One region of the Streptomyces sp. NPDC028907 genome, then DNA from elsewhere that is predicted to be linked to it. Evidence: riboswitches for the same ligand, from Rfam matches in the RefSeq annotation. Region 1 holds a riboswitch; each other region holds the start of a gene.
The links. Region 1 has a riboswitch for cyclic di-AMP ahead of ACZ4UU_RS20350 (C40 family peptidase). Riboswitches for the same ligand answer to the same signal wherever they lie in the genome.

Region 1 (7,049 bases):
GTCCTGCTGCGCCGCAGCCTCGCCCAGCACGGCAGGCACCAGGTCGAGTCGCTCAACTACTCCCCGCTGACCTGTGACATCCGCGCCGCCGCCGAGCTGCTCGGCCGGCACATAGAGGGGATCTGCGAGCGCACCGGCAGCAGCCAGGTGGACGTCGTCGGGCACAGCCTCGGCGGCCTGATAGCGCGCTACTACGTGCAGTGCCTCGGCGGCGACCTCAGGGTCCGCACGCTGGTCACGCTCGGCACGCCGCACTCCGGCACCAGCGTCGTGCCACTGGCGAACGCGCACCCGATCGTGCGTCAGATGCGCCCCGGCTCACCGGTCCTCGAGGAACTGTCCCGGCCCGCGCCCGGCTGCCGCACCCACTTCGTGAGCTTCTGGAGCGACCTCGACCATCTGATGGATCCGCTGGAGACGGCCTGTATCGACCACCCGGACCTGCTGGCGCACAACGTCCGCGTGAGCGGCATCGGCCACCTCGCCCTCCCCGTGCACCCCGCCGTGGCGACCGGGATACGGCAGGCGCTCGACATCGCGCCGCCAGGAACCGAAACCACTTCGCAGGCCGACGGCCTGACCGTGGCGTAACGACCCCCGACGCGCCCCCGACTCACTCGGCCCACACCCGACACACAGCCCCGGAACAGCCGACCGACATCGAACAATCTTCGAACACAAGGCCAAACTCGCGCCCACAGTCCGCCAAAACACGGCCGAATGCCCGTTTCCTTCACGCGCGAAACCTGCCGAAGATTGTCGTGCCCGCGTACCGCCGGGTACAGTCGCCGCACTGCTCTGGCAGCCCCTGTTGTCGAGGCGAGAGAGAAGTTGGTGAACGATCGTCACCCGTCGGGGACCATGACCTCCCCGGCCACGGCTTCCGACGCCGCCTCGGCGCACTACGCGTCCTATGGCGCCCAGGAAGCCCAGTACGGTGACTCCACCACGTACGGCACCTACGACGCCACCGGATTCGGCGCCGCAGGTCACGCCACCGCCACCTTCGACGCGGACCCACTGTTCGGCAGCCTCCCCGGTGACACCACGGGCGGGTACGACGCCACGCAGTGGTCCACGGGCAACCACCACACCGTGAACTACGACGCCTACGCGGCCCAGCATCACGCCGCCTACGACACCGGCGCGTACGACACCACCGCGTGGACGGCCGAGCACGAGCGGCTGGCCTTCGTCCCGCAGCAGGCCAACGGCCATGACGCCTCCGGCCATTGGGACGCGACCGCCTGGGCCCAGCCCGACCACTCCGGCGTCCCGGCCGACCAGACCCAGCAGTGGGAATGGGGCACGCAGGCCTTCGACACCGGCGCGTACGACGCCACGCAGTGGAACTCCGACGGCGGCATCGACGGCACCACCGCACAGGCGACGGGCGAGTACCAGCAGCCAGCAGAATCCTTCGATCAGCAGGCGACCGCGCACTTCGACCAGATCGACCCCGCGGGACACATCGACCCCACGGCGTACGAGGATCCCGCCCAGCCCGACGACGAGTCGACCACCACCGGCGAACTCCCGGCCGCGGCCCCGCTCCTCGACGACCAGGAGGAGACCGCTCCGGCTCCCTCCCCGCGCGCGGCATCCCGCAGCGGCTCGCGCTCCCGCCGCCGTACGCCCCCCAAGCGCTCCGCACTGCTGACGGTCGCCGTGCCTTCCGCGTGTGTGATGGGCGTCGCCGGCATCGCCGCCGCCTCCGTCGGCACCCTGACCGACGACAAGGACGCATCCACGCTCGCCTCGGACAGCGAGGCCGTGAAGCCGTCCACCGCGAACAACAAGCTGGACACCCAACTCAAAAGCCTCTCCGCCGGCGCCGACGACTTCGCCGACCGGGCCAGCCGTACGCAGGAACGGATCGACCTCAAGGCCCAGCAGGCGGCCGAGAAGCGCAAGGCCGCCGAGGAGGCAGCCCGCAAGGAGCGGCTTCGCCCGAAGTTCGCGCTCCCTGTCGCGAACCACGGCCTCAGCGCCTATTTCGGCCAGTCCGGCATCAACTGGATGTCCGTGCACACCGGCATCGACTTCCCCGTCTCGTACGGCACGACGGTGATGGCCGCGACCGACGGCACCGTACGGACGCAGTGGAACAGCGCCTACGGCAACATGATGATCGTGACCGCGAAGGACGGCACGGAGACGTGGTACTGCCACCTCTCCAGCTACCGCGTCGCCTCCGGTACGACGGTCAAGGCCGGCGACCCGATCGCGTACTCCGGCAACTCGGGCAACTCGACCGGCCCGCACCTGCACTTCGAGGTGCGCCCGGGCGGGGGCTCGGCCATAGACCCACTGTCCTGGCTGCGCAGTCACGGGCTGGACCCGACGTAACCGACCGGCCGCCGGCAGACGAGGCCGACCACCGGACCGACCACGAGCCGAATTCCCTGTGATCCGTACGCCCCCGCCCGTCAGCGGGGGCGCGTGCTTGCCGGTCCTACAACTTCTCCACCGGCGCGTACCGCAAGAGCAACCGCTTCGGCTTGGTTTCCCCGAAGTCGATCGTCGCCTCGGCGTTCGCGCCCGTGCCCTTCACGGCCATCACGGTGCCGAGCCCGAACTGGTCGTGCGTGACCCGGTCCCCGACGGCCAGCTGGACGACGGGCTTCTCCGACGTACGGCGGGTGGCGAAACCGGACGCGCCCGAGGCGGAGGAGCGCGAGCGGGACGAGGACAGCGAGGCGGCCACGGCGGACACGGGACCGGAAGACACCGGCGAGGTCGCCCCCGTCCGCTTCCAGTCCACGTGCTGGGCGGGAATCTCCTCCAGGAACCGGGACGGCGGGTTGTACGACGGCTGTCCCCAGGCGCTGCGCATCGCCGACCGCGTGAGATACAGCCGCTCACGCGCACGCGTGATGCCGACGTACGCGAGCCGCCGCTCCTCCTCCAGCTCCTTGGCCTGACCGAGGGCGCGCATGTGGGGGAAGACGCCGTCCTCCATGCCGGTGAGGAAGACGACCGGGAACTCCAGGCCCTTGGCGGTGTGGAGGGTCATCAGGGTGATGACGCCGGAGCCGTCCTCGTCCTCGTCGGGGATCTGGTCGGAGTCGGCGACGAGCGCGACCCGCTCCAGGAACGCCGCGAGACCGCCGGAGGTCTCGCCCTCACCGGACTCCTGCTCGAACTCCAGGGCGACGGCCGCGAGTTCCTGAAGGTTCTCGATCCGGGTCTCGTCCTGAGGGTCCGTGGAAGCCTGCAGCTCGGCGAGATAGCCGGTTCGCTCCAGGACCGCCTCCAGGATGGTGGCGGGTCCCGCCCCGGACTCGACGACCGTACGGAGCTCCTCCATCAGTGTGTTGAACCGCTTGACGGCGTTGGTCGACCGCGCGGCCATGCCGTACGCCTCGTCCACGCGGCGCAGCGCCTGCGGGAAGCTGATCTTCTCCCGCTGCGAGAGGGCGTCGATCATCGCCTCGGCGCGGTCGCCGATGCCCCGCTTGGGCACGTTCAGAATCCGCCGCAGCGGTACGGAGTCCTCGGGATTGGCCAGCACACGCAGGTAGGCCAGCACATCGCGGACCTCCTTGCGCTCGTAGAACCGGACCCCGCCGACGACCTTGTAGGGCAGTCCGACGCGGATGAAGACTTCCTCGAAGACACGGGACTGGGCGTTCGTCCGGTAGAACACGGCGACGTCGCCGGCCTTCGCGTCCCCGGCGTCCGTCAGTCGGTCTATCTCGTCGGCGACGAACTGCGCCTCGTCGTGCTCGGTGTCCGCGACATAGCCGGTGATGCGCGCGCCCGCCCCCGCGTTGGTCCACAGGTTCTTGGGCCTGCGGGACTCGTTGCGCTCGATGACGGCGTTGGCGGCGCTCAGGATCGTCTGGCTGGAGCGGTAGTTCTGCTCCAGCAGGATGGTCGTCGCGTCCGGGTAGTCCTCCTCGAACTGGAGGATGTTGCGGATCGTCGCGCCCCGGAAGGCGTAGATCGACTGGTCGGCGTCACCCACGACACACAGCTCGGCGGGCGGGACGTCGAACTCGCTGGGCGGCACGTCGACGGGGTGCTCACTGGTCCCGACGAGCTCGCGCACCAGGGCGTACTGCGCGTGGTTGGTGTCCTGGTACTCGTCCACCAGCACATGGCGAAAACGCCGGCGGTAGTGCTCGGCGACGTCCGGGAAGGCCCGCAGCAGATTGACCGTCGTCATGATCAGGTCGTCGAAGTCGAGGGCGTTGGCCTCCCGCAACCGCGACTGGTACAGGGCGTACGCCTGCGCGAGCGTCTTCTCGAAACCGTCCGTGGCCTGCGCGGCGAAGTCCTCCTCGTCGATCAGCTCGTTCTTCAGATTGCTGATCTTGGCGCTGAAGGACTTGGGCGGAAACCTCTTCGGATCAAGATCCAGATCCCGGCAGACGAGCGCCATCAGCCGCTTGCTGTCGGCAGCGTCATAGATCGAGAACGACGAGGTGAACCCGAGCCTCTTGCTCTCCCTGCGCAGGATGCGCACGCACGAGCTGTGGAAGGTCATCACCCACATCGCGTTCGCCCGCGGCCCCACGAGCTGCTCGACGCGCTCCTTCATCTCGCCCGCGGCCTTGTTGGTGAAGGTGATCGCGAGGATCTGCCCCGGATGCACATTCCGCTCGGCCAGCAGGTGGGCGATGCGATGGGTGAGCACACGCGTCTTGCCGGATCCGGCGCCGGCCACGATGAGCAGCGGGCTGCCGGAGTGGACGACGGCCGCCCGCTGGTTCTCGTTCAGCCCCTCCAGCAGCGCGGCCGCGTCGAGGGCCGGGCGCGGGGCGCCGTCGCGGTAGTAGGAGTCCCGGTCCGGCGGCACGTCGAACTTCCCGCCGAACAGATCGTCCGGAACCGGTTCCGGAGCGTGATCGTCCTCGGGCGGCGGCGGGTGCTCCTCGTGGGCCCGCGGGGCCTGGAGGTCCGCCAGGAAGCTGTCGTCAAAGAGGCTGCTCATCGCTCTCCGAGTCTAGGGCGCCCCACTGACAGCCCGCTGCCACCCCGAGAACCTCGCCACCCCAATCCCGCCTCCCCCATCACCCCTCACCCTCCAGCATTCGACCGTCACCCTCAGCAACCATTCCGCCAATCACCCCATCCTCCACCAAACACCACCAAACCAACCTCCGTCCGCGATACACCTCCCCAAGGTCACGAAAATGTATCGGGCATATCGAACATCAACCTTCACAGGGGCCACACGAGTTGGCTACCGTGCCGGGCAGGCCGTACGACCCCCACCGGCGAACGTCGCCGGGCCGCGCGGCCTCCGCCGAGTCCGGTAAGCCCCATGGGCCCGGAGCCGGGGACCCACCGAACTTGGGGTGAATCGGCCGGACTTCCGAGCCGTAGGGCAACCCTTCCGAACCACCCGCCCGAACCCGACAGCTAACTCGGTAGGCGGAGCACGGAAGGAGTCGCCTCCCTTGGCGTCGCACCGCAAGTCGCGTCCCGCAGGCACGCGCGTAGCAGGCATACGGCCCCCCGCCCTCGCCACGGCGGCCCTCACCTCCGTGGCCCTGCTGTCCCAGACGGCCAACGCGAACCCGTCCACGGACGACAAGCCGAGCCTCGAAGAGGTCGAGAAGAAGGTCGACGACCTCTACCGCCAGGCGGAGTCGGCGACCGAGAAGTACAACGCGGCCAAGGAGAAGACCGCGAAGCAGCGCAAGCGCGTCGACACCCTCCTCGACGACGTCGCCAAGCGCACCCAGACCCTCAACGACGCCCGCGAGGAACTCGGCCGCAACGCCGCCGCCCAGTACCGCACCGGAGCGGCCGCTCCCGACACGGCCACCTTCCTCCTCGCGGACACCCCGCAGGACTACTTCGACCAGTCCCAGCTGATGGACCGCATGACGGGACGTCAAAAAGAGGCGGTCGACGAATACTTCACCCAGCAGTCCGCGACGATGCAGAAGCGCCAAGAGGCCACTCGGAGCCTCGAAACGCTCACGGAGTCGCAGAACGACCTCCAGGCCGCCAAGACCACCGTCCAGACGAAGCTCGCCGACGCCCGCGAACTTCTCTCGAAGCTGACGGCCGAGGAAAAGGCCCGCCTCGCCGCGATCGAGAAGCGCAAGCAGGAAGAGGCGGCCCGCAAGGCAGAGGAACTGGCCCGCCGGCAGGCAGAAGCCGAACGCCAACGCCAAGAGGCGGCACAGCAGGAGAACACCGAGTCCCCGTCCGACTCGTCCTCCTCGGACTCCGCCTCGGACTCCTCATACGCCACCAAGGCCGAAAAAGCCCTGGCCTTCGCCCGCTCCCAGATAGGCAAGCCGTACGTCTGGGGCGCCACCGGCCCCGACTCCTACGACTGCTCCGGCCTCACCCAGGGCGCCTGGAAGGCCGCCGGCGTCGACATTCCCCGCGTCACCTACGACCAGGTCAACGCCGGCACCACGGTCCCCCTCTCCAACGCCCAGCCCGGTGACCTGGTCTTCTTCTACGACGACGTCACCCACGTGGGCATCTACATCGGCAACGGCATGATGATCCACGCCCCCAAGCCCGGCGCGTACGTCCGCGAGGAGTCGATCTACTACGACGGAGAGTCATCGATCCACAGCGTCGTACGCCCGGCGTAAGAAGCCCGCACGACGCCGCGGCCGCGCACGGCGGCAAGGGGCCGCGTCGGGGGGTGTCCGCCCGCAGCGGCGGACGTCAACGCAGGGCACTTCTAGAAGCGACCGAGCCGCCCGACCGAGGACGGACCCCCCCGGCGCGGCCCCGCCCCCCAACGCACCGAACCGCGCTACGCGAACCCCCACCAAACCCCAGCGGGCCGCCGCAGGCATCCCGCCCAACCGCCGGAGGCATCCCCGCAGGCATCCCCGCCCAACCGCCGGAGGCACCCGCAGGCATCCCCGGCCAAACCGCCGGAGGCGCGGCGTGCCCCACCCCCCGGCCCCCACCCCCCTCCTAGCATCGACCCATGCCCGCCACCACCACCTCCGCATCCCCCCTCCGCACCTGGTGGTCGCAACGTCCCCCCACAGCCGGCGCCGCAGTCATGGCAACCGGCATCCTGTCGGTGACCCTGCACCAGACCGGCTACGAAACCCTCT
Region 2 (7,049 bases), on a different contig from region 1:
TCGGCCGGGAAGTCGAGAGGGCGGAACGGGTGGGCGCGGTTCGCGATGCCGGGCGCCGTGGTGACCGCCTGCGGTGCGGTGCTCGCCGCGGCCGACAGGGCCTCCGCGAGCCCGCCGAGCTCCACGTGCACGACCAGCACGGGCTTTCCCGGTACGCGCTCGGCCGCCGAGCGCAGGGCCTCCGCCAGCTCCGCGTCGCCGGTCGAGGCGCCTCCGATCGCCGGGATGGCGGTGACGACGATCGCGTCGCACGTCTCGTCGGCCAACGCGTGCGACAGCGCCTCGTGGAAGTCGGCCGCCGAGGCCCCGGTCGTCAGATCCAGCGGCGGCAACGGCCGCAGCCCTTCGGAGAGGCAGGCGTCGTAGGTCAGCAGGCCCAACGACTCGGAGTTCCCGAGGATCGCCACGCGCGGGCCGGCCGGCAGCGGCTGGCGGGCGAGCAGCAGCCCCGCGTCCACGAGTTCGGTGATCGTGTCCACCCGGATCACGCCGGCCTGCCGCAGCAGCGCGGACACCGTGGCGTGCGGCAGCCGGGTGGCCCGTACGGCGTGCCCCTGGGGCGCCGCGCCGCCGTGCCGTGCGCCCTGGACCACGACCAGCGGCTTCGCCGCCGCCGTGCGCCGGGCGAGGCGGGTGAACTTGCGGGGGTTGCCGATGGACTCCAGGTACATCAGCACGACGTCGGTGTCCGGGTCGTCGTACCAGTACTGGAGGACGTCGTTGCCGGACACGTCGGCCCGGTTGCCCGACGAGACCAGGGTCGACACGCCTGTGACTCCGGTCACGCCACCGCCCCGGCGGTGCAGCCGGGACAGCAGGGCGATGCCGATCGCGCCGGACTGGGCGAACAGGCCGATCCGGCCGGGGCGGGGCATCTCGGGTGCCAGGGAGGCGTTGAGGCGTACGTCGGCGGAGGTGTTGATGATCCCGAACGCGTTCGGCCCGATGATGCGCATGCCGTACGCGCGCGCGTGCCGGACGAGTTCACGCTGCCGCTCCCGGCCGTCGGGCCCGCTCTCGGCGTACCCGGCGGAGAGCACGACCAGCCCCTGCACACCGTGCTCGCCGCACTCGGTGACCACGTCGGGGACGTACTCGGCGGGCACAGCGACCACCGCGAGGTCGACCTGCTCGTCGATGTCCCGCATCGAGCGGTGCGCGGGGACTCCGTCGACTTCCTTGAGGTCCGCCGGGAACGCCCTGTTCACCGCGTAGAGCCGTCCTGTGAAATCGGCGTCCCTGATGTTGCCGAGGACACTGCGGCCCACGCCGCCGGGGGCGCGGCCGACGCCGATGACGGCGACCGAACCGGGCACCAGCAGTCGGCGTACGGACCGGGCCTCGGCGCGCTGCTCGCGCGCGTACTGCACGGCGAGCGAGCGGTCCGTCGGCTCCAGGTCGAACTCCAGACGCACGACGCCGTCCTCGAAGCTGCGCTTCTGGGTGTACCCGGCGTCCGTGAACACCTTGATCATCTTGGTGTTGGCGGGCAGCACCTCGGCGGCGAAGCGCCGGATGCCGCGCTCGCGGGCGACGGCGCCGATGTGTTCGAGCAGCGCTGAGGCGACGCCGCGCCCCTGGTGGGCGTCCTGGACGAGGAAGGCGACCTCGGCCTCGTCGGCGGGTGCGGACGCGGGCATTCCGTCGGCGCCGATCCGGTCGTAGCGTACGGTGGCGATGAACTCGCCGCCCACCGTGGCCGCGAGTCCCACCCGGTCCACAAAGTCGTGGTGCGTGAAGCGGTGGACGTCCTTCGCGGACAGTCGCGGGTAGGGCGCGAAGAAGCGGTAGTACTTCGACTCGTCCGACACCTGCTCGTAGAAGCTGACCAGACGCTCGGCGTCATCAACGGTGATGGGGCGGACGCGTGCGGTGCCGCCGTCGCGCAGCACCACGTCGGCTTCCCAGTGGGCGGGGTACTCGTGCCGGTCCGAGGCGCTCTGCATGGGGCCCAGAGTACGGCTCGCGTACGACAACGGCGCGAGGCAGTCTGTGGAGGACGCATGTCGGGTCGAGGCCGCGACCCGACGGTCACCTCGGGAGGGACGTTTTGTCCCTCCCGGCGGGCTTCACGGGTGTGGGAAACTGGTCTAGACAACCCTGAACACCGAAGGGCAGCATCACATGGCTGAGCGCCGCGTCAACGTCGGCTGGGCCGAGGGCCTTCACGCCCGCCCCGCTTCCATCTTCGTCCGGGCCGCCACGGCCGCAGGTATCCCGGTGACGATCGCCAAGGCCGACGGCAACCCCGTCAACGCGGCCTCCATGCTGGCCGTGCTGGGCCTGGGCGCCCAGGGCGGCGAGGAGATCGTCCTCGCCTCCGACGCCGAGGGTGCGGACGCCGCCCTCGACCGGCTGGCGAAGCTGGTCTCCGAGGGCCTCGAGGAGCTGCCCGAGACGGTCTGAAGGACCTGAGCGGGACTCCGTGGCAAACGGTGAAGCCGCGTCCGCCTTTTCGGCGGGCGCGGCTTCGCTGTTTCGGCGGGCGCGGCTTCGCTGTTTCGAGCAGAGCAGGCCGCGGCTTTTCCGGCGACGGGTGACCGAAATGGCTCACGGCACGCCTGAAAAGGGCAGCGGAAATACACCGCCGCCGAATATCTCCTCTTTGTATACGGCGCCCGTGTTAATGCCGCAGGCTCGGCATGTTTACGGGATGTTGCGAATTCCTCACACGCTCGGCGCGATCACCGGAGCCGAACCGCAGCCGGTGCGCGCCCATCGCGCGCTCGGCATGCAGGGCCGTGACGCCCCGGGCGCGCTCCCCGTCGCCGCGCGCCACCGCGTCCACGATCGCGCCGTGCTCGGTCCAGGACTCCACCGGGTCGACCGGCGCCTCCACGGCGTACATCCAGGCGATCTTGTGGCGCAGCTGGGTCAGCATCGAGGCCAGCGCGGGGCTTCCGGAGGCCTGGGCCAGCGTTTCGTGGAACCAGCCGCCGAGCGAGCGCAGGTCCTCGCTGTTGCCCCGCCTGGCCCGTTCCTGGCCCAGCCTGACCAGGCCACGCAGGACCTTCAGATGGGCCTCGGTGCGCCGCTGGGCGGCCCGGGCGGCGCCGAGCGGCTCCAGCAGCGTGCGCATCTCCAGCAGGTCGGCGGCCTCCTGCTCGGTCGGTTCGGCGACGCACGCGCCCGCGTGCCGCCGGGTCACCACGAAGCCCTCCGCCTCCAGGGTCCGCAGGGCCTCGCGCACGGGGACGCGGGAGACGCCATAGCGGCGGGCGAGGAGTTCCTCGGTGAGCCGGCCGCCGCGCTCGTAGACGCCGGCGACGATGTCGTCCCGGATCGCGGTGCATACCGAGTGCGCCGGAATACGCATGACCGACCTCCGCCTTAATCCCCGTGAAACGTCGACGAATGACGTGTGTTCAGTGACTCTATTGCAACCGGCCGGAATTTCCGACGGCGGGCCGGAATCCATGGATATTTTTTGGTCAGCCGATCGTCCGGGAAACGCCGAAAGCCCCGGCTCGGGAGCCGGGGCTTCGGGGAGGCTCAGCTGCGGGAAGCGGAGCTTCGGGTGGGGCGCGGGAGACGTCAGACGTTCACGCCGTGCGAGCGGAGGTAGGCGACGGGGTCGATGTCGGAGCCGTACTCGGCGGTCGTGCGGGCCTCGAAGTGCAGGTGCGGTCCGGTGACGTTGCCGGTGGCGCCGGACAGGCCGATCTGCTGGCCCGGCGTGACGGTCTGGCCGACGGAGACGCCTATGGACGACAGGTGGCCGTACTGGGTGTACGTACCGTCGTTCATCTTGATCACGATGTTGTTGCCGTAGGCCCCGCCCCAGCCGGCCTCCACGACGGTGCCGGAGCCGACCGCGTGGACGGAGGTGCCGCTGGCGGCGTGGAAGTCGACGCCGGTGTGGCTGCCGGACGACCAGACGGCGCCACCGGCCTTGTAACCCGTGGAGACGTACGAGCCGGAGATCGGGGCGACGTAGGACAGCAGGCGCTTGCGCTCGGCCTCTCGGGCGGCGCGCTCCTCGGCCTCGCGCTCCTGCTTGGCCTTCTCGGCCGCCTTCTTGCGCGCGGCCTCCTCGGCGGCCTGCTTGAGGGCCGCGGCCTCCTGGGCGGCCTGCTTCTGGGCGGCGGCCTGGGCATCGATCTGGTCGGCGAGCGTGTCGTCGACGGTGATGACGGGGATGAGGCCGGTCTGCTCGGCGGCGGGTTCGGCGGCGAGCGCCGGGGCGGCCAGGGTGCCTATGACGCCGGTGGCGGTGAGCGCGGCGACGCCCGCCGCGCGGGCGGTGGTGCGCTCGAACCGGCCGGGGCGACGGTGCTTCCCGGAGGCGCGGTTCTTCCCGGTGGCGCAGGTGAACGCCATGTAGTGGCTGATCCTTTCCTTCCCTCTCGCCTACCGGGTTAGCTGACGGGTTCGGAGCAGGAAGGTCTCCTACGGACCCCCTCGCGGCTGCGCGGGCGTCCGATTCACCCCAGGGACTGCGATGGGTCCCCGGCTCCCCTGGCTCGCGCCGTACGGGGACTCGGCGATGGCTGTCCGGTGCCGCGGGCGCGGCGCACTGCCTGACGGACAGCCCGGAAGACGCTAAGCGGGGCGACTTTCAATCCCCAAACGGATCGCGGCTTTTGTAGCGCATCCCACAGGTCAGACAGGCAACCTCTCCCCCAATTCGGGCATAAAGGGGCCCTGGTGACTTGGAAGTCACCAGGGCCCCTCACGCGCGCGTGCCGTCGCCCGGCGCGGCTGTCCGACCTCTGCTCGGTCCGCTACGGGACCTCCGAGGTCCTCTACTCGGCCGCCACGACGCTGACTTCGCCGATGCCGAGGGCCTCGACGGGCTCGCGGATCGCGGCCGCGTCGCCGACCAGGATCGTCACCAGCCGGTCCACCGGGAAGGCGCTCACGGCCGCGGCCGTGGCCTCGACGGTGCCGGTCGCGGCAAGCTGCTGGTACAGCTTCGCCTGGAAGTCGTCGGGCAGGTGCTGCTCGACCTGGTCGGCCAGCGTGTTCGCCACGGAGGCGGCCGTCTCGTACTTCAGCGGCGCCACCCCGACGAGGTTCTGCACGGCGAAGTCCCGCTCGGCGTCGGTGAGCCCCTCGGCGGCGACCCCGCGCAGGACCTTCCAGAGGTCGTCCAGCGCCGGACCGGTGTTCGGGGTGTCGACGGAGCCGCTGATGGCGAGCATCGCCGCGCCCGTGCCGTCCGGCGCGGAGCGCAGGACCTGGCCGAACGCACGCACACCGTAGGTGTAGCCCTTCTCCTCGCGCAGGACCTTGTCCAGGCGGGACGTGAGGGTGCCACCGAGGCAGTACGTGCCGAGCACCTGCGCGGGCCACACACGATCGTGCCGGTCCGGGCCGACACGGCCGATCAGCAGCTGCGTCTGCACGGCACCCGGGCGGTCCACGATGACGACGCGCCCTTTGTCGTCCGCGGTCACCGGCGGGACCGGGCGGGGCTGGGCCGGGGAGCCGGTCCAGGCGCCCAGGGTGTCGCCCAGCAGCACGTCGAGGTCGACACCGGTGAGGTCGCCGACGACCACGACGGTGGAGGTGGCGGGGCGTACGTGCCGCTCGTAGAAGGCGCGTACGGCCGCGGAGTCGATGCCGGCGACGGTGTCCTCGGTGCCCTGGCGCGGGCGGGACATGCGCGAGGTCGCCGGGAACAGCTGCTTGGAGAGCTCCTTCGCGGCGCGGCGCGAGGGGTTGGCCAGCTCGTGCGGGATCTCGTCGAGGCGGTTGCGCACCAGGCGCTCGACCTCGGCGTCGTCGAACGCGGGTGCCCTGAGCGCGTCGGCGAGCAGCCCCAGCGCCTTCGGCAGCCGGGAGACGGGCACCTCGAGGCTGACGCGGATGCCGGGGTGGTCGGCGTACGCGTCGAGCGTGGCGCCGCAGCGCTCAAGCTCGGCGGCGAACTCCTCGGCGGTGTGCTTGTCGGTGCCCTCGGAGAACGCGCGCGCCATGATCGTCGCAATGCCGTCCAGGCCCTTCGGTTCGGCGTCCAGGGGCGTGTCCAGGAGCACCTCGACGGCGATGACCTGCTGGCCGGGGCGGTGGCAGCGCAGGACCGTCAGGCCGTTGTCCAGCTCGCCGCGCTCGGGCGCCGGGAACGCCCAGGGCCGGGCCTGGCCGGCCTGGGGCTGCGGGTGGAACTCCATGCTGGCGAGCTCGGTCACTGCGCCGACTCCTCGTTCTCGTCGGTGGGGGCTTGCGCGTCCTCGGCCTCGTCGGCGACCGGCTCGTACACGAGCACCGCGCGGTTGTCGGGACGCAGCCGGGCCTTGGCGACCGCCTGGACCTCCTCGGCGGTGACGGCGAGGACGCGCTGTACGGCGGTGAAGGCGAGCAGCGGGTCGCCGAACAGGACGGCGTAGCGGCACAGTTCGTCGGCGCGGCCCGCGACGGTGCCGAGCCGGTCCAGCCACTCGCGCTCCAGCTGGGCCTGCGCGCGCTCCATCTCCTCGGCGGTGGGGCCGTCCGCCGCGAACCGGGCGAGCTCCTCGTCGACGGCCGCCTCGATGACGGGCACCTCGACATCGCCGGAGGTCTTCACGTCCAGCCAGCCCAAGGAGGGCGCGCCGGCCAGCCGCAGCAGGCCGAAGCCGGCCGCCACGGCCGTACGGTCGCGGCGGACCAGTCGGTTGTAGAGGCGGGAGGATTCGCCGCCGCCGAGGACCGTCAGCGCCAGGTCGACCGCGTCGCACTCGCGCGTGCCGTCCTGCGGGAGCCGGTAGGCGGCCATCATCGCGCGCGCGGGAACGTTCTCCTCCACGACTTCGCGCAGCTGCTCGCCGATGATGTCCGGCAGCGATCCGTCGCGCGGCTCGGGCTTGCCGTCGTGTCCCGGGATGGAGCCGAAGTACTTCTCGACCCAGGCGAGCGTCTGCTCCGGGTCGATGTCGCCGACGATCGACAGCACGGCGTTGTTGGGCGCGTAGTAGGTGCGGAAGAACGCGCGGGCGTCCTCCAGGCTGGCCGCGTCCAGGTCGGCCATCGAGCCGATCGGCGTGTGGTGGTAGGGGTGGCCGTCGGGGTACGACAGGGCCGTCAGCTTCTCGAACGCCGTGCCGTAGGGGACGTTGTCGTAGCGC
Region 3 (7,049 bases), on a different contig from region 1:
TCGTGGTGTTGTAGTTGGCGCCGTAACCGGAGTAGTACGTCTTGAGGTGGTCGTACTCGTCCAGCGCACCGGCCCGCGGCGTGGCGAAGAGGTCGTCCGGGGAGCGGACGTCGAGGGCGTTCCAGAAGTTGTTCAGGTCGGAGACACGGTCGTTGGGCCCGCCGGCCGAGACGGCGGTGGCCGTGTACCCGATGACGTACGGCCCTTCGAGCCGCTTCTTGAACCACACCGTCGCCCCGCTCGGCACGTCGATCTCCAGCACCCCGCGCGCGGCGCTGACGGTGCCGCCGTCCTGCAGCTCGGTCTCCCACTGGCCGAGGCCGTGGCAGAAGTCGTCCTGGGCGATCAGCCGGCGGCCGGGAGAGGCGGCACTCGCCGCGCCGACCGGGGCCAGCGCCCCGAGGGCGACGCCTGCGGCCAGGACTCCGAATGCTCTGCGCGTGGTCGTCACGGGAAGGACTCCTTCGCTGTGTGAGGACGTGGAAGGCACCATGGAAAGCGCTTGCTCCAAGCGGTCGGAGATCACTCTCCCCCCATAGCCCCCGCCCTGTCGACACCCCGACCCGCCCAGACGCCCGCTTCAGGACACACCGAAGGCCGGACCCGGGGATCGGGGTCCGGCCTTCGGTCGCGTGTCAGGCAGGTGGTCTGCGCGAAGAACCGCCGTCAGCCGATGGCGACGCCCTTGGAGCGGAGGTAGGCGACCGGGTCGAGGTCCGAGCCGTAGTCCGGCGTGGTGCGGATCTCGAAGTGGAGGTGCGGGCCGGTCACGTTGCCGGTCGCGCCGGAGAGGCCTATCTGCTGGCCCGCAGTAACGGTCTGGCCGCTCGAGACCGAGAGCGAGGACAGGTGGGCGTACTGGGCGTAGTAGCCGTCGGCGAGCTGGATGACGACCTGGTTGCCGTACGCGCCGCCCCAGCCGGCCGAGACGACGGTGCCCGCGCCGACCGCCTTCAGCGGGCTGCCGGTGGGGGCGACGAAGTCGACGCCGGTGTGGTAGCCGCTGGACCACATGCTGCCCGCCACCTTGTAGGCGGTGCCGACCGAGGCGCCGGAGACGGGGGCGGAGAAGCCGCTGGTCGGGCCGGCGTTCTCCGCGCTCTGGGTGGTCGTGGTCTTCTTCGCCGCGGAGGACTTCGAGGCGGTCGAGTCGGCGGAGGACTCGGAGGAGGAAGACGAGGGAGCGGAAGACGAGGGGGCGGACGACGACTTGGGGGCGCTCGTCGTCGCCTTCTTGCCGCCGAGGGAGAGCTTCAGGCCGGGGTGGATCAGCGACGGGTCGTCGCCGACGGCCTCGCGGTTGTCGGCGTAGAGCTTCTTCCAGCCACCGCTGACGTTCTGCTCGTCGGCGATCTTCGAGAGGTAATCGCCGACCTTCACCGAATAGGTCCGCAGGCCCGCCTTCTTGTCGGAGGCCTTCTTCTCGACGGCCTTCTTCCCGGCGACCGGAAGAGACTGAACGGCTTTTTCCGAAACGGACTGCGCGGGAGCGGCGTGGGCGCCGGTGGCACCGATGAGCGGGAGAGCGAGAGCGGCTCCACCGGTTCCGGCGACGGCGATGGAGCGGGTGAAGCGCTGGGACTTCGGGCGGCGGTGCTTACCCTTGGCGGGCATGGCGAATTCCTCTCCGGCGCCTGCGAGGTGAGCTGTCGGGTGCGGGCTGGAGATGCCCGGCCGCGTGGGGACGCGACTTGACCCCAAGCCTGTTCCGGAGACCGGAACAGGCGGTTGTACCTGTGGGTCCCCCGCTCCTGCCGTGCACGGGTGAGTTTGCGCGGGATCCGGTCGGCGGCAGGATTCGGCGTCCGTCCGGATTGGTGGCGAACGTAAGCGAGGAAGACGCAAGGGAACAAGTGAGGGGTTCCGTCCGAATGCGTTCCTGTTGATCCCTTGTGGGAAATACCCGTCACCCTGCGTGAATTATCGGGGCATCGCCGGACTCAAAACCCCTTGAAAAGCACGTGAATTACATGGACATGACGGGCGACGCACGGTCACGAATATGACGCTCCTCACGTGACGCCGCTCCACCTTCCTTCGCTCCAGAGCGAGTTGGAATGAAGGCATCAATTCGGACAGAAACCCTAGATGCGACGCAGTCGGATAACCGTCGCATCGAGGTCGCCACGCAAGCCTGCGCGAAGTCCGTGATGTGCCAGTACGGCACCTCGGTGAATTTCGCCCGTTTCAAGGCATTCATACGACGCTGTCGAGTCGAGGGCGCGCAAGCGCAGCGCCGGGACGGGCTCGCCGAAGCTCTGCGCCTGGAGCCAGGCGAAAACAACCGTTTCGTCCCCGAGTGAGTACTGCACCGCGCTCAGCCCACCCCGCGGAACCCGCAGCCGATACAGGTCTCCGCGCTGCACCACCGGCCGGATCTCCTTGTAGAGGGTCACCCATTCCCGGGCCTCGGCGAGTTCCTCCTCGGTCCACCGGGTGAGGTCGCCGCCGACCCCGAGCACCCCGGCCATGGCGCTCACGAACCGGAAGCGCAGGGAGCTGGCGCGGTGGTTGAGCATGGCGTTCGGACTGTCGGTGACCCAGGCGGCCATGGCCCGGGCCGGGTGGAGCTGGCTGAAGCCGTGCTGGATGGCGAGCCGGTCCAGGGGGTCGGTGTTGTCCGAGGTCCACACCTGGTCCGTGCGGCTCAGCACACCGAGGTCGATCCGCCCGCCGCCGCCCGAGCAGGACTCGAAGGCGACACCGGGATGGGCCGCACGCAGCCGGTCCAGCAGGCCGTACAGGGCGCGCACATGGTCGACCCACAGTCGCTGCGGATATGGCTCGCCGGGCCAGCCGGCGTCGGTGAAGCAGCGGTTGAAGTCCCACTTCACATAGTCGATCGGGGCGCTGGAGAGGATCCCGTCGAGGCGCTCGAAGAGGTACTCCTGGACATCCTCGCGCGCGAGATTGAGTACGAGCTGATTGCGGAACTCCGTCCGCTTTCGTCCCGTTTGATGCTGAGCCCACTCGGGATGGGCGCGATACAACTCGCTGTCCGGATTGACCATTTCCGGTTCGACCCAGATGCCGAACTGCATGCCGAGCGCGTGCACGTAGTCGGCGAGCGGCTTGAGACCGGACGGAAAGCGGTCGGGGTTGGGCGTCCAGTCGCCGAGGCCCGCGCGGTCGCTGGTACGCGTCCCGAACCAGCCGTCGTCGACGACGAAGAGCTCGACGCCGATGGCCGCGGCCCGCCGCGCGAGCAGACTCTGCTGTTCCTCGGAGATGTCGAACTCCGTCGCCTCCCAGGAGTTGAACAGCACCGGCCGGTCCTGGTCGGCGTCTGGGATCACATACGCGCGCTGGTACGCGTGCCAGGCGCGGCTCGCCCCGCCGAAGCCGCCGTCGCTCCACAGACCGGCGAAGACTGGTGTGGTGAAGGACTCCCCCGGGGCCAGCCGCAGCAGGCCCGAGTCGTCGTGTCCGGCCCCGCCGGTGATCTGCACGCGCGCGTCGGGGAGTTGCGCGACGGCGATGCGCCAGGACCCGGACCAGCCGAGGGCGCAGCCGTAGACCTCGCCCCGCTCCTCGGTGGCGTCCGTGTCGAGGGCGACCCACGGCAGGTGCTGGTGCCCGGTGTGCCCGCGGCGGCTGCCGATGACCTTCTCACCGTAGGTGAGTGGAGCCCGCGCCAGCCGGGACTCCGCGCCCCAGCGGCCGTGCAGCTGCGACAGCCGCCAGTCCTCGCGGTCGGGCAGCGTCCAGGTGGCCGAGTCGGCGCGCAGCAGCTCCAGGGCGGGCCCCTGGTTGTCCAGGGTCACCCAGCGCTCCACGACGTCCCCGCGCATCCGGTAGTGCAGGGCGACGGTCAGCCCGTCGTCGCAGAACCGCAACCGCAGCTCGTCCCCGTCGGTCTCGTACCGCTCGAAACGCCACTCGGTGCCGCGCCGCTCCTCGGTGCGCACGGACAGGGCGGGCCGGACGAAGCGGGGGCCGCCTTCGACCGGGTACTCCTCGCGCCCGTCGAGGGGGGACTCGAAGGGCCAGTACTCCGGCAGCGGCCGTACGGCGAGGGCCTCGGCGTCGGCGAGCGCGATCCGCGGCCCCCAGTGGAGGTGCAAGAGTTCGTCGGCGTCCGTGAGATGGACGGCGTAACTGCTGGTCAGCCCGGTCAGGAGCCACGTACGACCGTTGTCGGAGATCTCCAGCATCAAGCCCTCACAGAGACGAACAGGTGCGATCAAGTACCAACATCATCAAGGTCCGCGTGCTTCTGAGGCAACGCCTGTGGACAACTCATTGCCCCAGGAAGCCATGTCGTATGGTCGAGAGCGCACCCCGTCGGCCGCATCGCCGAGCCGCGCCGCCGGGGCCGACTGGGAGGAGCCCCCGTGACGCAGCAGATCCCGTCGACCGAGCCCGAACTGGCCGGAGTTCGCAACTTCCGTGATGTGGGCGGACTGCCGACCGTGGACGGACGGCGGGTGCGGCACGGGGTCCTGTTCCGCAGCGGCCACCTCGCGCACGCGACCGACGACGACGCGACCTTCCTCGGCTCCCTCGGACTGCACACGATCTTCGACTTCCGCAACGCGGCCGACCAGAAGCTCGAAGGCGCCGACGTGGAGCTGCCCGGGGTGCGCAATGTGAACCTGCCGCTGTCCGACCCCGCGGACGGCGCGGAGTTCTGGAAGATGGTCCGCGACGGCGACATCGAACAGCTGCGGGAGATCCTGGCGGACGGCAAGGGCGCGGGCCGGATGATCGCCTCCTACCGCACGATCATGAAGGAGCGCACCACCGAGCACTCCCAGGTGTTGCACGCGCTCGCGGAGGACAGCGTCCCCGCGCTGATGCACTGCGCGGCCGGCAAGGACCGCGCGGGCCTGTCGATCGCCGTGACGCTGCTCGCCCTCGGCGTCGAGCGCGAGGCGATCATCGCCGACTACCTGGAGTCCAACGCCAAGCACCGCCGCTACAAGGTGCGCCGCAGCGGCAGCGACGCGTCGGCCTACTCGCCCGAGGTCATGGAGCTGCTCAGCCCCCTGTTCGACGCCCGGGCCGAGTATCTGGCGGCGGCCTTCGAGACGATCGACGAGACCTGGGGCGGCGTCGACGCCTACCTGGAGCAGGGCCTGAGGATCACCCCTGAGCTCCGGGAGCGGCTGCGGGAGCGCCTGCTCGACTGACGCCCGGCCAGGCGCCCGTGCCTACTTCGCGCCCACCTCGAACAGCAGGTAGATGAAGGCCGCGAAGACATGCCCCACCGCGATGTAGATGATGAGCCGCACCCACAGGGCGCGCGGGAACTTCTCCTCCAGGTTGCTCATGGCATCTCTCCAGGGGTGGGGCCCAGGCACAGCGTGGCCGTGGGGCTCTGCAGCAGGGTGTGGACGAACAGAAGCTCGACCCCGCCCGGGTCCTGGGCGGCGATGCGGTGCGGGGTGAGCGAGTCGAAGTGCGCGCTGTCGCCGGGCGCGAGCCGGTGCGTGGTGTCCCCGAGGCGCAGCCGCAGCCTGCCGTCGAGTACGTAGAGCCACTCCTCCCCCGGATGCACCCGCACGATGTCGCCCTGCGAGCCGTACGGCACCTGGACCCGCAGGGCCTGCATCCCGCGCCCCGGCGCCCCCGCCTGCCGGTATGTCCAGCCGCCGGCCGCGGTCGGCTCCATGTCGGCCGAGCGCACCACGGCGTCCCGGTCGGCGACCGTCTCGCCGAGCAGCTCGGAGACCGTCGTACCGTAGACACGCGCGAGCGCGAGCAGCATCGGCAGTGAAGGCTGGCGCTGCCCGGTCTCCAGACGGGAGAGATGCGCGGGTGACAGCCCGGCGGAGCGGGCGGCGGCCTCCAGGGTGAGGGAGGCACGGCGGCGCAGCGCGCGGAGCTGGGGCGCGACGGCGGGCAGGGCGTCGACCGGCCCCGTCCGCCGGGTCCCCGGCTCGCTTTCGGGAGAGCTCATGCTCTCCATTCAGCCCCAGCCTTGCCTCTGCGGCAAATTTCTTGCCTCAGAGGCAAAAGAACATGGGCTCGCCGTCTCGGACCGTGTCTAACGGTTGGCGACCGCCTGCTTGATCAGCGTCTTCCCGAAGTCCCACATCAGCCCGCCGCCACTGTGCGCGTCGTCCATCACATCGGTGAAGGCGTCCACGAACCGGTCCACCTCCCGCTCACCGATGATCAGCGGCGGGATCAGCTTGATCACCTCAAGGTGGTCGCCGGAGACCTGGGTGAGGATCCGGTGCCGGCGCAGCAGCGGGACGACGACCATCTGCGCGAACAGGCCCTTGCGCGCGGCCTGGAGCATGGCCCAGCGGCTGCGCAGCTTCAGCGAGTCGGGCCGGCCGAACTCGATGCCGACCATGAGCCCTCGCCCGCGCACGTCGGCGAGCAGTTCGTACTTGTCGGTCAGCGCCGCGAGCCGGGACCTGAGCAGTTCGCCCGTCGCCCGCGCGTTCGCGACGATCTGCTCGTTCTCCATGACGGACAGCACGGCGAGCCCGGCCGCCATGGCCTGCGCGTTGGACCCGAAGCTCGCCGAGTGGACCAGCACGCGGTCCATGGACGAGTAGACCTTCTTGAAGATCCAGTCCTTGCCGAGCGTGGCGCCCACCGGTACATAGCCGCCGGAGAGCGCCTTGGCCACACACACCAGGTCCGGCTCGACTCCGTCCTCGTGCTGGTAGGCGTAGAAGTCGCCGGTACGGCCGAGCCCGGTCTGCACCTCGTCGGCGATGAGCAGCGCCTTGTGCTGGTGCAGCAGCTCCTGGGCGGCCCGCAGATAGCCGGGCGGGGGCTCGTGCACGCCCTTGCCCTGGATCGGCTCGACGATCAGGGCGGCCACGTCGCCCTTCTTCAACTCCCGTGCCAGGGCGTCGAGGTCGCCTAGCGGTACGGCCGTGTCGGGCAGCAGCGGGGCGAAGCCGTCCCGGAAGCCGGACTCGCCGTTGACGGACAGGGAGCCGGTGGTCAGCCCGTGGAAGGCGTGATCGCAGTACAGCACCCGCGGCTTGCCGGTGACGAACCGGGCGAACTTCAGCGCGGTCTCCACCGCCTCCGTGCCGCTGTTGCCGAAGAAGACCCGGTCCAGGTGCGGGCTGTGCGCGAGC
Region 4 (7,049 bases), on a different contig from region 1:
GCCACGCGGTCGGACAGCCCCGGCAGCCGCTGCTCCATCCATACGGCCGCGTCGGGGATCTCGCGCCCGCCGCGCCCGCTGAGGACGTACTCCGTGCAGACGGGGGTGAAGCCGGCCGGGGGACGCTGGTAGACACGGGGGTTCTGGCCGGGGGCGTAGGTCGCCTTCGTGCCGTAGCTGTCGCGGGTGGCGGCGTTCGTGGCTGCGCCGGCGGTGGTCCCTTGGGTTTGAGTGCGTTGTCAGTGGCGCAAGGCATTATCGAAACCGGGAGGTGGGGCAGGTGCGGACGCTCGCTTACGACTGTGACGTGCTCGTCATCGGCGGTGGGATCGTCGGGCTGTCCACGGCGTATGCGATCACGCGTGCCGCGCCGGGGACGCGGGTGACCGTCCTGGAGAAGGAGCCGGGCCCGGCCCGGCACCAGACGGGACGCAACAGCGGGGTCATCCACAGCGGGATCTACTACCGGCCGGGGTCTCTGAAGGCGCGGTACGCGGTGCGGGGCGCCGCCGAGATGGTCAAGTTCTGCGCCGAGTACGGCATCGCGCACGCCGTCACCGGCAAGCTGATCGTCGCGACCGAGCGGGCCGAGCTGCCACGGCTGCACGCCCTGGTGCAGCGCGGCCGGGAGAACGGCATTCCGGTCCGGGAGCTGGGCGCCTCGCAGATCGCGGAGTACGAGCCGGAGGTGCGCGGGCTCGCCGCCATACACGTCGGGACGACAGGCGTGTGCGACTTCGTCGGGGTCGCGCGGCAGCTGGCCGAGGCGTCCGGGGCGGAGATCCGGTACGGCGCGCAGGTCGAGCGGGTGGACCGACGGGCGGAGCTGGGAGTCGCGGTACGGACCACGCGCGGGGACGTCGTCCGGGGGCGGGTGCTGGTGAACTGTGCCGGGCTGTACTGCGACGAGGTGGCCCGGCTGACGGGGGACGAGCCTCAGGTGCGGATCGTGCCGTTCCGGGGGGAGTACTACTCGCTGGCGCGGCCCGAGCTGGTGCGGGGGCTGGTGTATCCGGTGCCTGATCCGGCGTTTCCGTTCCTCGGGGTGCATCTCACGCGCGGGATCGACGGGGATGTGCACATCGGGCCCAACGCAGTGCCGGCGCTGGCCCGGGAGGGGTACGGGTGGGGGGTCGTACGGCCTCGGGAGGTCGGGGCGACGGTGGCGTGGCCCGGGGTGTGGCGGATGGCGCGGCGGCACTGGCGGTACGGGGCGGGGGAGTTGCGGCGGTCGGTGTCGCGGGGGGCGTTCACGGAGGCGGTGCGGAGGTTGCTGCCTGCGGTGACCTCGGATGATCTGGTGCCGGCTGCGGCGGGGGTGCGGGCGCAGGCCGTGTTGCGGGACGGGGGGCTCGTGGATGACTTTCTGATACGGGAGGGGGTGCGGGCCGTGCATGTGCTGAATGCGCCGAGTCCTGCGGCTACCGCTTCGCTGCCGATCGGGCGGGAGGTGGCTCGGCGGGCGTTGGGGGTGTTGGGGGCTGCTTGAGTGGGTTGCGGTGGGGGGTGGGTGCGGGCCTCGGTTTTCGCCCCCGCCGCCCCTACCCGTCCCATCCCTGGGGGCTGCGCAGACCCCGGCCATCGGCCCTGCGGGCCTCGTCCTCAAACGCCGCACGGGCTGGGAGGGCCTGGCGGGCCGGAAGGAGTCGCGGGCGCCGTAAAATCGGTTCCACTGTGTCTGACTCCCTCAATGCCTCCGAAGCCCCCCAGCCCGAGCATGCCGGGGATGCCGGCCATCACCCCGGTGTCTCCGTTCGGCACACCCGGGCCAAGGGGGAGCCGCGGTTTCCCGATGGGCCCAAGGCCGATCCGGCCGGGTCGCACTTCGAGCGGCGGATCCGGAGTTTTCAGCCGCGGCGGAGTCGGGTGACCGCGGGGCAGGCGGACGCGTTGCAGCGGCTGTGGCCGAAGTGGGGGCTCGACATCGACGGGCAGCGGGTCGTCGACCTCGCCGAGCTGTTCGGGAACGACAACCCCGTGGTGCTGGAGATCGGCTTCGGGATGGGGGAAGCGACCGCTCAGATGGCCGCCGGGGACCCGGGGATCAACATCCTCGCCGTCGACGTGCACACCCCGGGGCAGGGCAATCTGCTCAATCTCGCCGACCAGAACGGGCTGCCCAACGTCCGGGTCGGCAACGGCGACGCCATCATCCTGCTCCGCGAGATGCTCGCGCCGGATTCGCTCGACGGGCTGCGCGTCTACTTCCCGGACCCCTGGCCCAAGAAGCGGCACCACAAGCGGAGGCTCATCCAGCCCGAGTTCCTCAGCCTCGCCGCGACCCGGCTGAAGCCCGGTGCCGTCGTGCACTGCGCCACCGACTGGGAGCCGTACGCCGAACAGATGCTCGAAGTGCTGACCGCGCACCCCGACTTCGAGAACACCCAGGAGGACGGCGGTTTCGCGCCCCGTCCGCGGTTCCGGCCGCTGACCCGTTTCGAGGGGCAGGGACTGGACAAGGGTCATGTGGTGAACGACCTGCTCTTCCGCCGCGTACAGCGGTAGCAACAGCAAGCAACCCCCACCGGCGCCCGAGCCCCTCGCGCTGCTGCGGGCGGCGCCCTTGCCTCGTTAGGGTCGATGCCGTGGCCACCTGCCCCCCGTACCCGACGCACCCCACCGGACCCACCGGCGGCGCACCACGGCACGCGCACTGGTGGCACAGGCGGTGGGTGCGTTACGGCGCGCTCAGCACACTGCTCGCGCTCTCCGGGCTGGTCATCCTCGCCCTGGTGCGGGAGCAGACCGGCACCGAAGGGTTCCTGGTCGGGCTCGGGCTGGCCGTACTGCCCGTGCCGCTGCTCGTCGCCTCGTTCCGCTGGCTGGACCGGGTCGAGCCGGGGCCCTGGCGCAATCTGCTGTTCTCCTTCGCCTGGGGTGCCTGCGCGGCGGCGCTGATAGCGATCGTCGCCAACAGCTTCGCCACGAGATGGATAGCCACCGCGACCGCCGATCCGTCGCACGCGGACACCCTGGGCGCCACCGTCATAGCGCCCGTCGTGGAGGAGATGGCGAAGGCCGCGGCCGTACTGCTCGTGTTCCTCTTCCGGCGGCGGGACTTCACCGGGATCGTCGACGGGGTGGTGATAGCCGGGGTCACCGCCACCGGGTTCGCCTTCACCGAGAACATCCTCTACCTCGGTACCGCCTTCGGCACCGACCAGCTCTCCGGCGACAGCGGCATCGCCTCCGTGACCGCGGCGACCTTCTTCGTCCGCGTCATCATGTCGCCCTTCGCGCACCCGCTGTTCACCGTCCTGACCGGCATCGGCTTCGGCATCGCCGCGCTGTCGGGCGAGCGGCAGCATGTGCGGCGCGTTCTCCTCCCCCTCACCGGTCTGTTGCTGGCCATGGGCATGCACGCCCTGTGGAACGGCTCGTCGACCTTCGGCGAGTTCGGGTTCTTCGCGGTGTACGCGGCCTTCATGGTGCCCGCGTTCGGGTTGCTGACGTGGCTGGTGATCTGGACGCGGCAGCGGGAGCTGCGGACCGTGCGGGAGGAGTTGCCCGCGTACGTCGTCGCCGGGTGGCTGGCGCCGGGGGAGCCGTTCGCGCTCGGTTCGATGCGGGCTCGGCGGGTGGCTCGGCGGTATGCGCGGCGGCTCGGGGGGCGGGGGGCCGCGCGGGCTGTGGCGGAGTACGAGGGGTATGCGACGTCGTTGGCGTTTCTGCGGCGCCGAGGGCGACGGGGACGGGGCGGGGGTGACTTCGTGATGCGTGAGCGGGAGTTGTTGCAGGAGTTGTGGCTGCGGCGCGGGGTTGCTCGGGCGGCGTTGGAGCGGGCCGCGCTGGAGGGGATGGCTGTGCAGGTGTGGGCTGCGTATGGCTATGCGGGGGTGGGGTACCGGCAGGGGTACGGGGTGGAGCCGTACCCCGTCTACAACCCGTATCGGACGTGAAAAGCCGCCACGCCCCTCAGACCGGCGCTTGCGCAAGGGCTACCAGCGAACGGAGCGCCCGGTGCTCCGGGAACCGGCAGCCCTGACGTCGGGGGGTTGTCGCCAGGACCGCCGGAGATCAGCACCGCCGGAGATCAGCACCGCCGGGAGCAGAAACGGCCGGGTTCAGGAATCGCCGGGTACAGGGCTCGCCGGGTTCAGGAGGGCGTGCCTCGCCCGGACACCTCGCCCGGACACCTCGCCCGGACACCTCGCCCCGATGCCTCGCGGATGCCCCGCCAAGAGGTCCCTCGGATACCTCAGGGAGTGAGTCCCTTGCCGCGCAGCCACGCCATCGGGTCGATGCCGTTCGCGCTGCCGTCGGGGTGGACCTCGAGGTGCAGGTGGGCGCCGGTCACGTTGCCCGTGGCGCCCACGCGGCCGATGACGTCGCCCGTGTTGACCTTCTGGCCCACGCTCACGCTGATCGAGGACTGGTGGGCGAACCAGATCTCGGTGCCGTCGTCGAGGGTGAGCTCCGTCTTGTAGCCGTACGACCCGTCCCAGCCGGCGAACGTGATCGTGCCGCTGTGCACGGCCTTGATCAGCGTGCCGGTGGGAGCGGCGAAGTCGAGGCCCGTGTGGTAGCCGGAGGACCAGTAGGCGCCGGCCTGACCGAAGGTCGAGGTGATGGTGTACGAGGAGGTCGGCAGCGTGTACTGCTTGGCCAGCTCGGCGAGGCGCTCGGCCTCGGCCTTCTTGCGGGCCTCCTCCTCGGCCTTGGCCTTGGCGGCGGCGGCCTTGGCCTCGGCCTCCTTCTCCGCCTTGGCGGCCGCGGCGGCGGCCTCCTTCTCGGCGGCGGCGACGGCGGCCGCGGCGGCCTTGCTCTCGATCTGGTCCTGCTGCTGCTCGGCCTGCGCCATGATCCGGCTGCGCAGTGCCTCGCCGGCGTCGGTGGCGTCCTGCGTGGTCTCCTCGGTCGCCGCGCCCATGGTGCTGAGGGCGGTGCCGGTGTCCTCGGCGGCTGCGGCGTCGTCGTCGGAGATCAGGGGCAGGTCAGGGATGGTGATGGCGACCGGCGGCTTGCCGCTGTTGGCGCTGGCCATGCCGCCCGCGCCGACGGCGGCTATGACACCGACGCCGAGCACCGTGGAGCTGCGCGCGAGTCCCCCGCCGCGCTGCTTGGAGACGCGATGCCTGCCGCGTACCGGACGAATGGACTCCGCGGTGGGGTTCCACTCCTCGAACGGGCCCTCGTCGGTGCGATGGCGGTCGTAGCCGAAGGTCTCGGTGGTGCGCTGGCTCGGCACGAACGGGGCTTGCGGGGCAGGGCGGTTGGACGCCACGTGGGCGTGCTCCTTTCCTTCCTTCTCGCCTACCGGGTTAGCTGACGGGTTCGGAGCAGGAAGGTCTCCTACGCGCGTATACCGGCCGTGACTTCCCGGCGGTATCCGTGCGATTCACCCCAAGGTGGTGGTTCCCCGGTTCCCTTGCGGGATTCGGCGCGTGCGCACGGAGCCGCCTCTTGTGACGGCTGGGACGACCGCGCTGCGTTATCGAACGTTAATAGACGCGGGGTACGGATTCCAAGCTGTTCCGCTTGATCATTAACGATTTTCGCCTGGACTTACGGGTCATGAGCGGCCTAATTCGGGCGAGTTGGCCAGCGCTCAGGAGTCACACAGGTATTGACGGTATGTCAGTTGTTATGCGGAGGGGGGTCACTCGATCACGGTTGGTGACAACGATCACGGATCGGCTCCACAAGATCTCCATCAGGGGCCGGGAGCGGCATGCCTCAGGGACGGCGTACGGCGATGAGGGCCATGTCGTCCGCCATCCCGCCCCCGGAGTGCCGGCGCACCTCCGCGGCGAGCGTGCCGAGCAGTGCGGTCGGCTCGCGCCGGGCGTTGGCCCGCCCCGCGAGTCCCGTCTCGGGGTCGTAGAACCGGTCTCTCTCGTCCCGCGCCTCGGACAGGCCGTCGGTGTACATGAGCAGCGTCGCTCCGCTCGGGAAGTCGGCCTCCTGGGCCCGGTCCGGCCAGGCCCCCAGCTCCCGCATGCCGAGCGGCAGGGCGGGCTCGGGGGCGGGCAGCGCGCACACGGTGCCGTCGGCGTGCAGCAGCAGCGGCGGGGGGTGCCCGCGGTTGACCAGCCGTACGATCCCGTCGCCGTGCGGGAGTTCGGCGAGGACGGCGGTGGTGAACCCCTCGGCGGACTCCACCCCCTCGGGCCGCGTGCGCTCCCGCGCCAGCGCCCGCTCCAGGCGCTGCGCCACCGCCTCCAGCGTGGTCTCCTGCTCGGCGGCCTCCCGGAAGGCCCCGATGACCACGGCGACGATCCCGACCGCCCCCATCCCCTTGCCGCGCACGTCCCCCACGACGAGCCGCACACCGTGCGGGCTGTCCTGCACCGCGTACAGGTCACCGCCGATGAAGGCGCCCTCCTGCGCCGCCTCGTACCGTGCCGCGATCTGGAACCCGCCGATCCGCTCGGCGGGTTCGGGCAGTACGGCGCGCTGGGCGGCCTCGGCGATGGCGCGGGCGGAGGCGAGGCGGGCGTCGCTGCGGCGGACGAGGAGGTTGATGAGGACGGCGAGGACGGAGACGGTGACCACGGTGACCAGCTCGGTGATCACCCCGGTCCGGGAGAGGCCGCCCAGACCGGCGTGGAGCACGAGCAGCGCGGCGAGCGCGGCGACGCCGGTGAGCACCGTGCCACGCTGCGAGTACAGCGGGGCGGCGACCAGGGGCGCGGCGGTGAAGAAGGGGGCCCCGGTGAAATCCGTGGGCGTGACGTAGTCGTACCCGCATCCGGCGGCGATCAGCAGGGCGGGCAGCAGCCGGACGAACCGGCGTGCGTACGAGATCCGCCGTTCCTCCACCTCACCAGGGTTGCCGACGGCGGGGCGGGGAGCGAGTGGTGGGAGCCGACCGGACCAGCGGGGACCGGACCAGCGGGGCGGCCGGGCAGAGAGTCTCGCTGGAAAGCCGTGGAAAACACTCAGGGCCGGAACTTTTCAGTTCCGGCCCTGAGTCTTCAGTAGCGGGGACAGGATTTGAACCTGCGACCTCTGGGTTATGAGCCCAGCGAGCTACCGAGCTGCTCCACCCCGCGGCGATGACTCAATAGTACGCCATCCGCGGGACGGAAAGCACACGCGTTTCCCGG

Region 2: it holds a riboswitch for cyclic di-AMP, as region 1 does, so the genes downstream of both, ACZ4UU_RS38640 (M23 family metallopeptidase) here and ACZ4UU_RS20350 (C40 family peptidase) in region 1, are expected to answer to the same signal.
Region 3: it holds a riboswitch for cyclic di-AMP, as region 1 does, so the genes downstream of both, ACZ4UU_RS18860 (M23 family metallopeptidase) here and ACZ4UU_RS20350 (C40 family peptidase) in region 1, are expected to answer to the same signal.
Region 4: it holds a riboswitch for cyclic di-AMP, as region 1 does, so the genes downstream of both, ACZ4UU_RS42230 (M23 family metallopeptidase) here and ACZ4UU_RS20350 (C40 family peptidase) in region 1, are expected to answer to the same signal.

The regions. Positions count from the first base shown of each region.
Region 1 covers NZ_JBVHVE010000006.1:284,250-291,298, forward strand. Annotated here, with positions in the region: gene ACZ4UU_RS20335 (lipase family alpha/beta hydrolase) at 1-591, shown strand, start outside; gene ACZ4UU_RS20340 (M23 family metallopeptidase) at 862-2,349, shown strand; gene pcrA (DNA helicase PcrA) at 2,456-4,939, opposite strand; cyclic di-AMP (ydaO/yuaA leader) riboswitch at 5,243-5,400, shown strand; gene ACZ4UU_RS20350 (C40 family peptidase) at 5,409-6,569, shown strand; gene ACZ4UU_RS20355 (tellurite resistance/C4-dicarboxylate transporter family protein) at 6,917-7,049, shown strand, end outside.
Region 2 covers NZ_JBVHVE010000018.1:38,607-45,655, forward strand. Annotated here, with positions in the region: gene ACZ4UU_RS38625 (bifunctional acetate--CoA ligase family protein/GNAT family N-acetyltransferase) at 1-1,946, opposite strand, end outside; gene ACZ4UU_RS38630 (HPr family phosphocarrier protein) at 2,125-2,406, shown strand; gene ACZ4UU_RS38635 (GntR family transcriptional regulator) at 2,624-3,316, opposite strand; gene ACZ4UU_RS38640 (M23 family metallopeptidase) at 3,535-4,320, opposite strand; cyclic di-AMP (ydaO/yuaA leader) riboswitch at 4,333-4,496, opposite strand; gene ACZ4UU_RS38645 (M16 family metallopeptidase) at 4,746-6,134, opposite strand; gene ACZ4UU_RS38650 (M16 family metallopeptidase) at 6,131-7,049, opposite strand, start outside.
Region 3 covers NZ_JBVHVE010000005.1:634,568-641,616, reverse strand. Annotated here, with positions in the region: gene ACZ4UU_RS18865 (DUF6250 domain-containing protein) at 1-451, opposite strand, end outside; gene ACZ4UU_RS18860 (M23 family metallopeptidase) at 667-1,614, opposite strand; cyclic di-AMP (ydaO/yuaA leader) riboswitch at 1,619-1,777, opposite strand; gene ACZ4UU_RS18855 (alpha-galactosidase) at 2,085-4,154, opposite strand; gene ACZ4UU_RS18850 (tyrosine-protein phosphatase) at 4,335-5,132, shown strand; gene ACZ4UU_RS18845 (DUF6126 family protein) at 5,154-5,273, opposite strand; gene ACZ4UU_RS18840 (helix-turn-helix domain-containing protein) at 5,270-5,902, opposite strand; gene ACZ4UU_RS18835 (aspartate aminotransferase family protein) at 5,990-7,049, opposite strand, start outside.
Region 4 covers NZ_JBVHVE010000023.1:91,039-98,087, reverse strand. Annotated here, with positions in the region: gene ACZ4UU_RS42250 (hypothetical protein) at 1-38, opposite strand, end outside; gene lhgO (L-2-hydroxyglutarate oxidase) at 281-1,489, shown strand; gene trmB (tRNA (guanosine(46)-N7)-methyltransferase TrmB) at 1,675-2,505, shown strand; gene ACZ4UU_RS42235 (PrsW family intramembrane metalloprotease) at 2,586-3,899, shown strand; gene ACZ4UU_RS42230 (M23 family metallopeptidase) at 4,199-5,224, opposite strand; cyclic di-AMP (ydaO/yuaA leader) riboswitch at 5,236-5,393, opposite strand; gene ACZ4UU_RS42225 (PP2C family protein-serine/threonine phosphatase) at 5,677-6,762, opposite strand; tRNA gene ACZ4UU_RS42220 (tRNA-Met) at 6,922-6,995, opposite strand.